One region of the Streptomyces sp. RG80 genome, then DNA from elsewhere that is predicted to be linked to it. Evidence: predicted binding sites of a transcription regulator. Region 1 holds the regulator's gene; each other region holds the start of a gene.
What was found. The regulator HrcA, encoded in region 1, represses chaperone genes, less so after heat shock. The targets are predictions, from matches to a motif close to TTNGCACTCNGNNNNNCNGAGTGCNAA.

Region 2: the regulator HrcA is predicted to act here: its motif matches at 2,377-2,403, upstream of groES (co-chaperone GroES).
Region 3: the regulator HrcA is predicted to act here: its motif matches at 2,459-2,485, upstream of groL (chaperonin GroEL).

What each region holds. Positions count from the first base shown of each region.
Region 1 is NZ_JBEAAJ010000007.1:301,660-305,628, forward strand. It holds gene ABKA17_RS25085 (DUF3097 domain-containing protein) at 1-59, opposite strand, end outside; gene ABKA17_RS25090 (MBL fold metallo-hydrolase) at 91-822, opposite strand; gene hrcA (heat-inducible transcriptional repressor HrcA) at 974-1,993, shown strand; gene dnaJ (molecular chaperone DnaJ) at 1,994-3,130, shown strand; gene ABKA17_RS25105 (nitronate monooxygenase) at 3,287-3,969, shown strand, end outside.
Region 2 is NZ_JBEAAJ010000001.1:128,012-131,980, reverse strand. It holds gene ABKA17_RS00695 (ester cyclase) at 1-99, shown strand, start outside; gene groL (chaperonin GroEL) at 178-1,806, opposite strand; gene groES (co-chaperone GroES) at 1,924-2,232, opposite strand; gene ABKA17_RS00680 (polysaccharide deacetylase family protein) at 2,470-3,276, opposite strand; gene ABKA17_RS00675 (polysaccharide deacetylase family protein) at 3,273-3,969, opposite strand, start outside.
Region 3 is NZ_JBEAAJ010000008.1:146,344-150,312, reverse strand. It holds gene ABKA17_RS27575 (NADH:flavin oxidoreductase) at 1-506, opposite strand, end outside; gene groL (chaperonin GroEL) at 709-2,331, opposite strand; gene ABKA17_RS27565 (cold-shock protein) at 2,700-2,906, opposite strand; gene ABKA17_RS27560 (MoaD/ThiS family protein) at 3,348-3,623, opposite strand; gene thrC (threonine synthase) at 3,716-3,969, opposite strand, start outside.

The DNA of each region.
Region 1 (3,969 bases):
TCGGGGACGGGCTCGGGCTTCTTCCAGGGAGGAGTCAGGTCGGCTGAGTACTGGCGCATTCGGATGACGATAGGAGAAGCCCCGGGCCGCCTAGCGCGACACGCCGAAGCGCGCGGTCAGGGCGTCCCGCTGCCCCCGTACGAACGCCGCGTCCACCACCGCTCCGTGACCCGGCACGTACAGCGCGTCCTCACCGCCGAGGTCCAGCAACCGGTCCAGCGCCGCCGGCCAGTGCGACGGTACGGCGTCGGGGCCCGCCTGCGGTTCGCCGGACTCCTCGACCAGGTCGCCGCAGAAGACCACCTCCGGGGCGCCCGGCACCAGGACCGCGAGGTCGTGACCGGTGTGGCCGGGGCCGACGTTGGCCAGCAGGACCTGGCGGCCGCCGCCGAGGTCGAGGGTCCACTCGCCGGAGACCTGGTGGCGCGGGCGGACCAGGGCGTCCAGTGCCTCGTCGGCGAGCCGCTCCTCCAGGCCGTTGCGGATCGCGTCCGCGCGCAGCTCCTCGCGGGCCTGGTGCTGCTCGAACAGCGTGTCCATGCCCACCGGCCCGAACACCTCCGTCCCCGCGAAGGCCGCCGCACCGAACACGTGGTCGAAGTGGGGGTGTGTCAGCGCGAGATGGGTCACACGATGCCCGGCCAGCGACTCGGCCTGCGTCCGCAGCCGCGCGCCCTCCCCGAGGCTCGACCCGGCATCGATCAGCAGGGCCGTCTCCGCCCCGACGACCAGCCCCGCCGTACAGTCCCAGCCAGGGAGCCGGCACCGGCCCACCCCGGCCGCCACCCGCTCCCACCCGAGCTCTTCCCAAGTCACCGTCATACGGCGACGCTAGCCGTACGAGCGGTCACGGCAGGACCGACCTTGCCGGGGCGGTACCCCACCGCCGTACACTGGGCCGGGGAGCGCTGGCACTCGGACGGACAGAGTGCCAGGCGGGGAACCGAGGGAACGACTTCTGGAGGTGCGCGCGATGCTGAGTGAACGCAGGCTCCAGGTGCTGCGCGCCATCGTCCAGGACTACGTCGGCACCGAGGAGCCGGTCGGCTCCAAGGCCCTCACCGAGCGGCACAGCCTCGGCGTCTCCCCGGCGACGATCCGCAACGACATGGCGGCCCTGGAGGACGAGGGGTTCATCGCCCAGCCGCACACCAGTGCCGGGCGGATCCCCACCGACAAGGGCTACCGGCTCTTCGTCGACAAGCTCGCGGGCGTCAAGCCGATGACCGCGCCCGAGCGGCGCGCCATCCAGAACTTCCTCGACGGCGCCGTCGACCTCGACGACGTGGTGGCCCGCACCGTACGGCTGCTCGCGCAGCTCACGCGGCAGGTGGCGGTGGTGCAGTACCCCTCGCTCACGCGATCCACCGTGCGCCATGTCGAACTGCTCGCCCTCGCCCCCGCGCGTCTGATGCTCGTGCTGATCACGGACACCGGGCGGGTCGAGCAGCGGATGATCGACTGCCCGGCGCCGTTCGGCGAGGCCTCCCTCGCCGATCTGCGGGCCCGGCTCAACAGCAGGGTCGCGGGCCGGCGCTTCAGCGATGTGCCGATGCTCGTCGAGGACCTCCCCGAGGGCTTCGACCTGGAGGACCGCGGCACTGTCTCGACGGTGCTCTCCACTCTGCTGGAGACGCTCGTCGAGGAGAACGAGGAGCGGCTGATGATCGGCGGAACCGCCAATCTCACCCGCTTCGGACATGACTTTCCCCTCACGATCCGGCCCGTCCTGGAGGCCCTGGAGGAGCAGGTCGTCCTCCTCAAACTCCTTGGCGAGGCCGGTGATTCGGGCATGACCGTACGTATTGGTCATGAGAACGCCTACGAGGGACTCAACTCCACTTCCGTGGTGTCGGTCGGCTACGGTTCGGGCAGCAACGAGGCAGTCGCCAAGCTCGGCGTGGTCGGACCGACCCGCATGGATTACCCGGGAACGATGGGAGCGGTACGCGCAGTGGCACGGTACGTCGGACAGATCCTGGCGGAGTCGTAAGTGGCCACGGACTACTACGCCGTTCTCGGCGTGCGCCGCGACGCGTCGCAGGAAGAGATCAAGAAGGCCTTCCGGCGGCTCGCTCGCGAGCTGCACCCGGACGTCAACCCCGATCCGAAGACCCAGGAGCGGTTCAAGGAGATCAACGCCGCGTACGAGGTGCTCTCCGACCCGCAGAAGAAGCAGGTCTACGACCTCGGCGGCGACCCCCTGTCCCAGGCGGGCGGCGGTGGCGCGGGCGGCTTCGGAGCCGGTGGGTTCGGGAACTTCTCGGACATCATGGACGCGTTCTTCGGTACGGCGTCCCAGCGGGGCCCGCGGTCGCGTACGCGGCGGGGCCAGGACGCGATGATCCGGCTGGAGATCGAGCTCGACGAGGCGGCCTTCGGCACCACGAAGGACATCCAGGTCGACACGGCCATCGTCTGCTCCACCTGTAGCGGTGAGGGCGCGGCGCCGGGGACCTCGGCCCAGACGTGTGACATGTGCCGTGGCCGCGGCGAGGTGTCGCAGGTGACGCGGTCGTTCCTGGGCCAGGTCATGACGTCCCGGCCGTGTCCGCAGTGCCAGGGGTTCGGGACGGTCGTTCCGACGCCGTGCCCCGAGTGCGCGGGCGACGGACGGGTGCGCTCGCGCCGGACCCTGACCGTGAAGATCCCGGCCGGTGTCGACAACGGCACCCGGATCCAGCTCGCCGGCGAGGGCGAGGTCGGACCCGGCGGTGGTCCCGCCGGTGACCTCTACGTCGAGATCCACGAGCTGCCGCACAACATGTTCCAGCGGCGCGGGGACGACCTGCACTGCACGGTGACGATCCCGATGACCGCGGCGTCGCTCGGTACCAAGGTGCCGCTGGAGACGCTGGACGGGCTGGAGGAGGTCGACATCCGGCCCGGCACACAGTCAGGTCAGTCGATCCCGCTGCACGGGCGGGGCGTCACGCATCTGCGGGGCGGGGGCCGGGGCGACCTCATCGTCCACGTCGAGGTGCAGACGCCCTCCAAGCTGGACCCGGAGCAGGAGCGGTTGCTGCGGGAGCTGGCGAAACTGCGCGGCGAGGAGCGGCCCACGGGGCAGTTCCAGCCGGGACAGCAGGGGCTGTTCTCGCGGTTGAAGGACGCGTTCAACGGTCGGTGACCGCGTTCAACGGTCGCTGACCGTGGGGTGGCGAGGGGCTGAAAATCACTGGTTCCAGGCCAGTGCTCAGCCCCCTCACCCGCCGCCCATTCCACTGGACTATGCCAGTGGAAGGCCGGATTCGGACTTGTTCGGTGGACGTGGCACCATGCGGGCATGTCCTCCGCGCTGACCGATCTCTTCCCCCATCCGATCGTGCAGGCCCCCATGGCGGGCGGTGTCTCCGTGCCGCAGCTCGCCGCCGCCGTGTCCGACGCCGGGGGGCTCGGTTTCCTGGCCGCCGGGTACAAGACGGCCGACGGGATGTACCAGGAGATCAAGCAGCTGCGGGGACTGACCGGACGGCCCTTCGGTATGAACCTGTTCATGCCGCAGCCCGAATATGCGGACCCCGCCGCCGTCGACGTCTACTCGCACCAGCTGGCCGGTGAGGCCGCCTGGTACGAGACCGAGCTCGGGGACCCGGACAGCGGCCGCGACGACGGCTACGACGCCAAGCTCGCCGTCCTGCTCGACAACCCGGTGCCGGTGGTCTCCTTCCACTTCGGCATCCCGAGCTCCGACGTCCTCGACGCCCTCCGCCGCGCCGGCACCTTCACCCTCGTCACCGCGACCACCGCCGAGGAGGCCCTCGCCGTCCAGCGCGCCGGTGCCGACGCGGTCATCGCGCAGGGCGTGGAGGCCGGCGGCCACCAGGGCACCCACCGCGACGTCCCGGAGAACGACGGGACCGGGATCGGGCTCCTCTCGCTCGTCGCACAGATCCGCGAGACCGTGGGCATCCCGATCGTCGCCGCCGGCGGCATCATGCGCGGCAGCCAGATCGCCGCCGTCCTCGC
Region 2 (3,969 bases), on a different contig from region 1:
CGGTGCACGGCCGACGGGAAGATCGCCGAGGGCTGGTGGCAGTACGACCGGCTCGGGCTGATGGCGCAGCTGGGTGCGCTGGACGCGCTGGAGCAGTAGGACCGCGGAGCAAAAAACGGCGAAGGCCCGGCACCCTCTCGGGGTGCCGGGCCTTCTACGAGCTACGAGCTACTGAGCTCAGTGGGAGTGGCCGTGGCCGTGGCTGTGACCCGCCTCGGCCGGCTCCTCTTCCTTCTTCTCGACGACGAGGGTCTCGGTCGTCAGGAGGAGGGAGGCGATGGAGGCGGCGTTCTCCAGGGCGGAGCGGGTGACCTTGACCGGGTCGATGACGCCGGCCTTGACCAGGTCGCCGTACTCGCCGGTGGCGGCGTTGAAGCCCTGGCCCTTGTCGAGCTCGGCGACCTTCGAGGTGATGACGTAACCCTCGAGGCCCGCGTTCTCGGCGATCCAGCGCAGCGGCTCGACGACGGCCTTGCGGACGACGGCGACACCGGTGGCCTCGTCGCCGGTCTTGCCCAGACCGCCCTCGAGAACCTTGGCGGCGTGGACCAGAGCGGAGCCACCACCGGAGACGATGCCCTCCTCGACCGCGGCGCGGGTCGCGGAGATGGCGTCCTCCAGACGGTGCTTCTTCTCCTTCAGCTCCACCTCGGTGGCGGCGCCGACCTTGATCACGCACACGCCGCCGGCCAGCTTCGCGAGGCGCTCCTGGAGCTTCTCGCGGTCCCAGTCGGAGTCCGTGTTCTCGATCTCGGCCTTGATCTGGGCGACGCGGCCCGTGACGTCCGCGGAGTCACCGGCACCGTCGACGACCGTGGTGTCGTCCTTGGTGATGGTCACGCGGCGGGCGGAGCCCAGCACGTCCAGACCGGCCTGGTCGAGCTTGAGGCCGACCTCCTCGGAGATGACCGTGGCGCCGGTGAGGACCGCGAGGTCCTGCAGCATCGCCTTGCGGCGGTCACCGAAGCCGGGGGCCTTGACCGCGACCGCGTTGAAGGTGCCGCGGATCTTGTTGACGACCAGGGTGGAGAGGGCCTCGCCCTCGACGTCCTCGGCGATGATCAGCAGCGGCTTGGAGGCACCGCCCTGGATGACCTTCTCGAGGAGCGGGAGCAGGTCCTGGATCGAGGAGATCTTGCCCTGGTTGATCAGGATGTACGGGTCGTCGAGGACGGCCTCCATACGCTCCTGGTCCGTCACGAAGTACGGCGACAGGTAGCCCTTGTCGAAGGCCATGCCCTCGGTGAAGTCGAGCTCCAGGCCGAAGGTGTTGGACTCCTCGACGGTGATGACACCGTCCTTGCCGACCTTGTCCATCGCCTCGGCGATGAGCTCGCCGACCTGCGAGTCCTGCGCGGACAGCGCGGCGACGGCGGCGATGTCCGCCTTGTCGTCGATCGGACGGGCGGTGGCGAGAAGGTCCTCGGAGACGGCGGCGACGGCCGCGTCGATGCCCTTCTTCAGCAGCGCCGGGGAGGCACCCGCGGCGACGTTCTTCAGGCCCTCGCGGACCAGCGCCTGGGCGAGCACGGTGGCGGTGGTGGTGCCGTCACCCGCGATGTCGTTGGTCTTGGTCGCCACCTCCTTCACCAGCTGAGCGCCGAGGTTCTCGTACGGGTCGTCGAGCTCGACCTCACGGGCGATCGTGACACCGTCGTTGGTGATGGTGGGCGCGCCGAACTTCTTGTCGATGACGACGTTGCGACCCTTGGGGCCGATCGTCACCTTGACCGTGTCGGCAAGCTTGTTGACGCCGCGCTCGAGGGCGCGACGGGCGTCCTCGTCGAACTTCAGGATCTTCGCCATGGGAGCGGTTCAGCCCTCTCGGAAAATGTGGGTGAAACGAACTGCGCCCCAGACGCCCGGCTTCATAAGGTGGCGGGGGCCCGGGGCGCAGCTCACAAGCAATGTGCTTGAGGTGACTTACTTCTCGATGATCGCGAGCACGTCGCGAGCCGAGAGGACGAGGTACTCCTCGCCGTTGTACTTCACCTCGGTGCCGCCGTACTTGCTGTACAGCACGATGTCGCCGACGGCGACGTCGAGCGGAAGACGGTTGCCGTCCTCGAAGCGGCCCGGACCCACGGCGAGGACGACGCCCTCCTGGGGCTTCTCCTTCGCGGTGTCCGGAATGACCAGGCCAGAGGCGGTGGTCTGCTCGGCGTCGAGCGGCTGGACCACGATGCGGTCCTCGAGCGGCTTGATGGCAACCTTGGAGCTGGTGGTCGTCACGATCCGACCTCCCCCTTCGGAGATCTCACGGGGTTAACTGTCTGAGGTGGCGACCAGGTGGATCCGTCGTCGCGGGTGCCGGACCTGCCCGTCGCTATTGGCACTCTCCAGGGGGGAGTGCCAGACCCGAGACTATGACCGTGATTAGCACTCGGTCAAGCGGACTGCTAATGCCGTGCGGCGCGGCACGAGGATTTCCGGGTCCGGCGGGCCGGAAACGGGCCTCCTAGACAGTCCCTAGACGTAGTCCTCCAGCCGCCCCACCGTCAGTCCCGCCCGCTGGATCTCCCGCAGCAGCCGTGTCGTGCGGCCCACCAGGGTGAGGCCCGTGGTCTCCAGGGAGGCCACGGAGACGATGTCGCCGGGGCCCAGGTGGCGCCGCCCCCGCGGATACGTCAGCCGCCCGTCCTCCATGGACGCGCGCCACAGGACGACCGCGGAGAGGCCGCAGTCGGTCGCCGCGCGGAGGGTCGTGGGGTCGTAGGTGCCGTAGGGCGGGCGCAGGAGGTGGGGGCGGATACCGAAGCGGGACTTCAGTTTGTCCTGCTGGCCGCAGATCTCGGCGCGCTGGCCGGCGTAGGGCAGGCCGCGCAGGGCGGGGTGGTCGAGGGTGTGGTTCTGGATGGACGCGCCGACCGAGCGCAGGCGCGCGAAGTGGCCGTAGCCGGGGCCGACCACGCTGTCCGTGAGGAACATGCTGACCGGCAGCCGCAGTTCGCGGACCAGGTCGACGAAGCGTTCGTCCTGTTCGGCGCCGTCGTCGTAGGTCAGGAAGACGACCTTGTCGCGGGTCGGGACGCGGGAGAGCACCGGCAGCGGGGTGCCCTTCAGTACCGGGCGGGCGGCCGGACGCGGGGCCGGGGCGAGGGGGGCGCGCAGCCCCCAGCGGGCGTACGGCGGCTCGCCCGCGGCCGAGCCGGACAGCGGGCGCACGCCTTGCGGGGCCCGCTCGCCGACCCGTGCGACGGGGCCGGCGGCGGACTGCGCGCAACCGGTGAGCAGCAGGGCCGTCAAAGCCGCGGCCGCCGCACGCCGGGACCTCACAGGTAGTCCTCCAGCCGGGCCACCGCGTACCCCTCGGCCGTGATCTTGTTCAGGAAGCGGCGGATCATGTCCGGCATCGTGCCCTTCCACTCCTCCCGGCCGCGGAAGTGACTCAGCACGATGTCACCCGGGCGGATCTTCCGGTCCCACTCCCGGTAGTCCCAGCGGTCGACGAAGACCTCCTCGTTCCAGATCGGCGCGTACTTCACCCCGCAGGACTTCGCGGCGCGCAGCGTGTCCTCGTTGTAGTTGCCGAAGGGCGGGCGGAACAGCAGCGGCCGCTTGCCGTAGCGCTTCTCGATGACGTCCTGCATGCCGCAGATCTCCCGCTTCTGGCGGGCGTACGACAGTCCTGGCAGGTAGGGGTGGTGGAGCGTGTGGTTGTTGAGTCCGACGCCCGCGTCCCGCATCCGCTTGAAGTAGCCGTAGTCCTCCTTGACCAGGTAGTCGCTGAGGAAGGCGGTGTACGGGATCTTCAGCTCGCTCATCATCCGCAGGAACGCCGGGTCCTTCTCGGCGCCGTCGTCGATGGTGAGGAAGACGACCTTGTCGCGGGTCGGGATCGTGGTGAAGACCGGCGGCAGGCCCTTCTCCTCGTGGCCGTCCACCTCGAAGCCCTTGCGAGTGGTGATCCGCGGCTTCTTCGCGGGCGGCGCCGGGGGCGCCAGCGGGACACGAGCCAGACCCCAGCGT
Region 3 (3,969 bases), on a different contig from region 1:
GCGGCAGCGGCGGCCTCGGCGAAGGCGCCGATGACGTCGTCGATGTCGCGCTGGGTCATCGTCTGGCCGGTGGGCTCCTCGGCGCCGGGCCGCAGTCCGGAGGGGCCGACCACGGGGGCGTCCGCGACGGGGCCCTTGCCCGGGGTGCGGGTCATGCCGATGTGCCAGAGCTGCGGGACGATGGTGCCGCCCGCCGCGTGCACGTCCTCGGCGACCTTCGCCCAGCCCGCGAGCTGCTCGTCACCGTGGAAGCGCGGGACGCGGTTGCTCTCGCCCGCCGAGTCGTGGCCGACGTACGTCCCCTCGGTGACGATCAGACCGACGCCCGCGGCGGCCCGGCGCGCGTAGTACGAGGCCACGTCCGCGCCCGGGACGCCGCCCGGGGAGAACATGCGCGTCATCGGCGCCATGACGATGCGGTTGGGGACGTTCAGGCCGTTGATCGAGATCGGCCGCGAGAGGATCTCGGCGGCGCGGGAGGCGGGGGCGGGGACGGAGGCGGTCACGCGGGGGCTCCTTGGAGGTGACTCATCTGACCAGTTGGTATGTGCGTACGCATTGTTGCACCTCCTTAACTAACTGGCTGTGTGGCGCCTCACACCCCGCCTCACACCCCGAAAACGCCCGAGGGCGGCACCCCCTGCCTGCGCAGGAAGTGCCGCCCTCGGAAAGGACGTTGATCAACCGGAGCCGAGGCTCCCGGGTCGATCAGAAGTCCATGTCGCCACCCGGCATGCCGCCACCGGCGGGCGCGGCGGCCTTCTCCGGCTTGTCGGCGATGACGGCCTCGGTGGTGAGGAAGAGCGCGGCGATGGAGGCGGCGTTCTGCAGGGCAGAGCGCGTGACCTTCGCCGGGTCGATGATGCCTTCCTTGACCAGGTCGACGTACTCACCGGTCGCGGCGTTGAGGCCGTGACCCGGGGTGAGGTTGCGGACCTTCTCCACCACGACGCCACCCTCGAGGCCGGCGTTGACGGCGATCTGCTTCAGCGGGGCCTCAAGGGCGAGCTTGACGGCGGCGGCGCCGGTCGCCTCGTCACCCTCGAGCTCCAGCTTCTCGAAGACACCGGAAGCCTGGAGCAGGGCCACGCCACCACCGGCGACGATGCCCTCCTCGACGGCCGCCTTGGCGTTGCGCACGGCGTCCTCGATGCGGTGCTTGCGCTCCTTGAGCTCGACCTCGGTCGCGGCACCGGCCTTGATGACGGCGACGCCACCGGCGAGCTTGGCCAGGCGCTCCTGGAGCTTCTCGCGGTCGTAGTCCGAGTCGCTGTTCTCGATCTCGGCGCGGATCTGGTTGACGCGACCGGCAACCTGGTCCGCCGAGCCCGAGCCGTCGACGATCGTCGTCTCGTCCTTGGTGATGACGACCTTGCGGGCGCGGCCCAGGAGGTCCAGGGTCGCGTTCTCCAGCTTGAGGCCGACCTCCTCGGAGATGACCTCGCCGCCCGTGAGGATGGCGATGTCGCCGAGCATGGCCTTGCGGCGGTCACCGAAGCCCGGGGCCTTGACGGCGACGGACTTGAAGGTGCCGCGGATCTTGTTGACGACCAGGGTCGACAGGGCCTCGCCCTCGACGTCCTCGGCGATGATCAGCAGCGGCTTGCCCGACTGCATGACCTTCTCCAGGAGCGGGAGCAGGTCCTTGACGGAGCCGATCTTGGAGTTGGCGATGAGGATGTAGGGGTCGTCGAGCGACGCCTCCATCCGCTCCATGTCGGTGGCGAAGTACGCCGAGATGTAGCCCTTGTCGAAGCGCATACCCTCGGTGAGCTCCAGCTCCAGACCGAAGGTCTGGGACTCCTCGACGGTGATGACGCCTTCCTTGCCGACCTTGTCCATCGCCTCGGCGATGAGCTCGCCGATCTGGGTGTCGGCGGCGGAGATGGAGGCCGTCGAAGCGATCTGCTCCTTGGTCTCGACATCCTTCGCCTGCTCGAGCAGGGCACCGGAGACAGCCTCGACGGCCTTCTCGATACCGCGCTTGAGAGCCATCGGGTTGGCACCGGCGGCCACGTTGCGCAGACCCTCGCGCACCAGGGCCTGGGCCAGGACGGTCGCGGTCGTCGTGCCGTCACCGGCTACGTCGTCCGTCTTCTTCGCGACTTCCTTGACCAGCTCGGCGCCGATCTTCTCGTACGGGTCCTCGAGCTCGATCTCCTTGGCGATGGAGACACCATCGTTGGTGATCGTGGGGGCGCCCCACTTCTTCTCGAGGACGACGTTGCGGCCCTTGGGGCCGAGCGTCACCTTCACGGCGTCCGCGAGCTGGTTCATGCCGCGCTCGAGGCCGCGCCGCGCCTCCTCGTCGAACGCGATGATCTTGGCCATGTGAAGTGGTCCCTCCAGGACTGGGGGTGATTCCTTCGGACCGCGCCCGCGCCCGCGACGGACGGCTCGCCTGCCTCGTGGTTCCTTGCCCCACCCGGCTTGCGGGCCTCACCGACCCGGTCCTTCATTGTCACTCTCACCTTCAGAGTGCTAACGCCAATGATTAGCACTCGACCCCTGCGAGTGCAAGCGCCTCTCAGGGATCGGCCAGGCCCCGCACGGGGTCCGGGGCAGGTGCCGCACGGGGTCCGGGCAGGTGCCGGAGGGGGGTCCGGACATGCCGGAGGGCCCGTACCCATGACTCCCCATGGGGTACGAGCCCTCCGAAAAAGAACGAAGAACGACGCTGCAGTTACCCGGCGCGTGCTTCAGCCTGTCGCAAGGCGAACCATGTCCGCCTGCGGCCCCTTCTGGCCCTGCGAGATCTCGAAATCGACCCGCTGACCTTCCTCGAGGGTGCGGTAGCCGTCCATCTGAATCGCGCTGTAGTGGACGAATACATCCGCACCACCGTCGACCGCGATGAAGCCGTACCCCTTCTCCGCGTTGAACCACTTGACGGTGCCCTGAGCCATGCCTAACTCCCCTATTACTGGCCCTTGCACAGATCCACACTTCGTGGATCCGGGTCAGACCTCACCCCCCACGGATTGGGGGCGTGCGCCGGAACGCGTCGACCGCGGCTGAATGTATCTGTCCAACTGCCGTCTGCAACAGGTCAATCGGACGAGAATTCTGGACGCGAAGGGTCCGGAATGTAGTGAGAATTCGCCCGAATTCGGGGCAAGTCGGGCCCCACAAAAGGCGCAAAATTCGCAAAAGAACCGCACACTTTGGCTACTTCTCGTCGCAAGTGGAGCGAGAACTCATATGCGGATGGCATGGGGGGTGCAGCAGCTTCCCCAACTGTACCGCGCTCAACCATAGAGAATTGCCCCCTCCGTTTCTCTCACGGAGAGGGCAATTCGATGAACTCTTGGTAATCGACGTTACCGAGGGTAACGATCGACGGTCGGTCAGCCTCCGGCGACCGCCGGAATGATCGAGACTCCGACCCCGTCCGGGGTGGCCGTGTCCAGGCCCTGCTCGAAGCGGACGTCGTCGTCGTTGACGTACACATTGACGAAGCGACGCAGCTTGCCCTGGTCGTCGAGAACGCGGGCGGCGATGCCGGTGTGGTTCTTCTCCAGGTCGGCGATGACCTCGGAGAGCGTCGCGCCCTCGGCGGCGACCTCGGCCTGCCCGCCGGTGTAGGTACGCAGGATGGTGGGGATGCGGACGGTGACGCTCATGTTCAAGACCTCCGGTCAGGTAGACGCGCCCCAAAGGGGCGCGGGGAACTGCGCGACCAGCCCCCACCGGCCCGCAGACGAACAACGGCCTCCTAGACGAGACCGGCCTCACGGAACGAATCGAGGTTGGGTCGGATCGTCGCCGTAAGACCCGTACCCGCCACCGCGTCCAGGGTCTTCAGTCCGTCGCCCGTGTTCAGCACAACGGTCGTCAGCGTCGGGTCCAGCAGACCGTTCTCGATCAGCTTCTTCGTTACACCGACCGTCACCCCACCCGCGGTCTCCGCGAAGATGCCCTCGGTGCGGGCGAGCAGCTTGATGGCGTCCACGATCTGCTCGTCGTTCA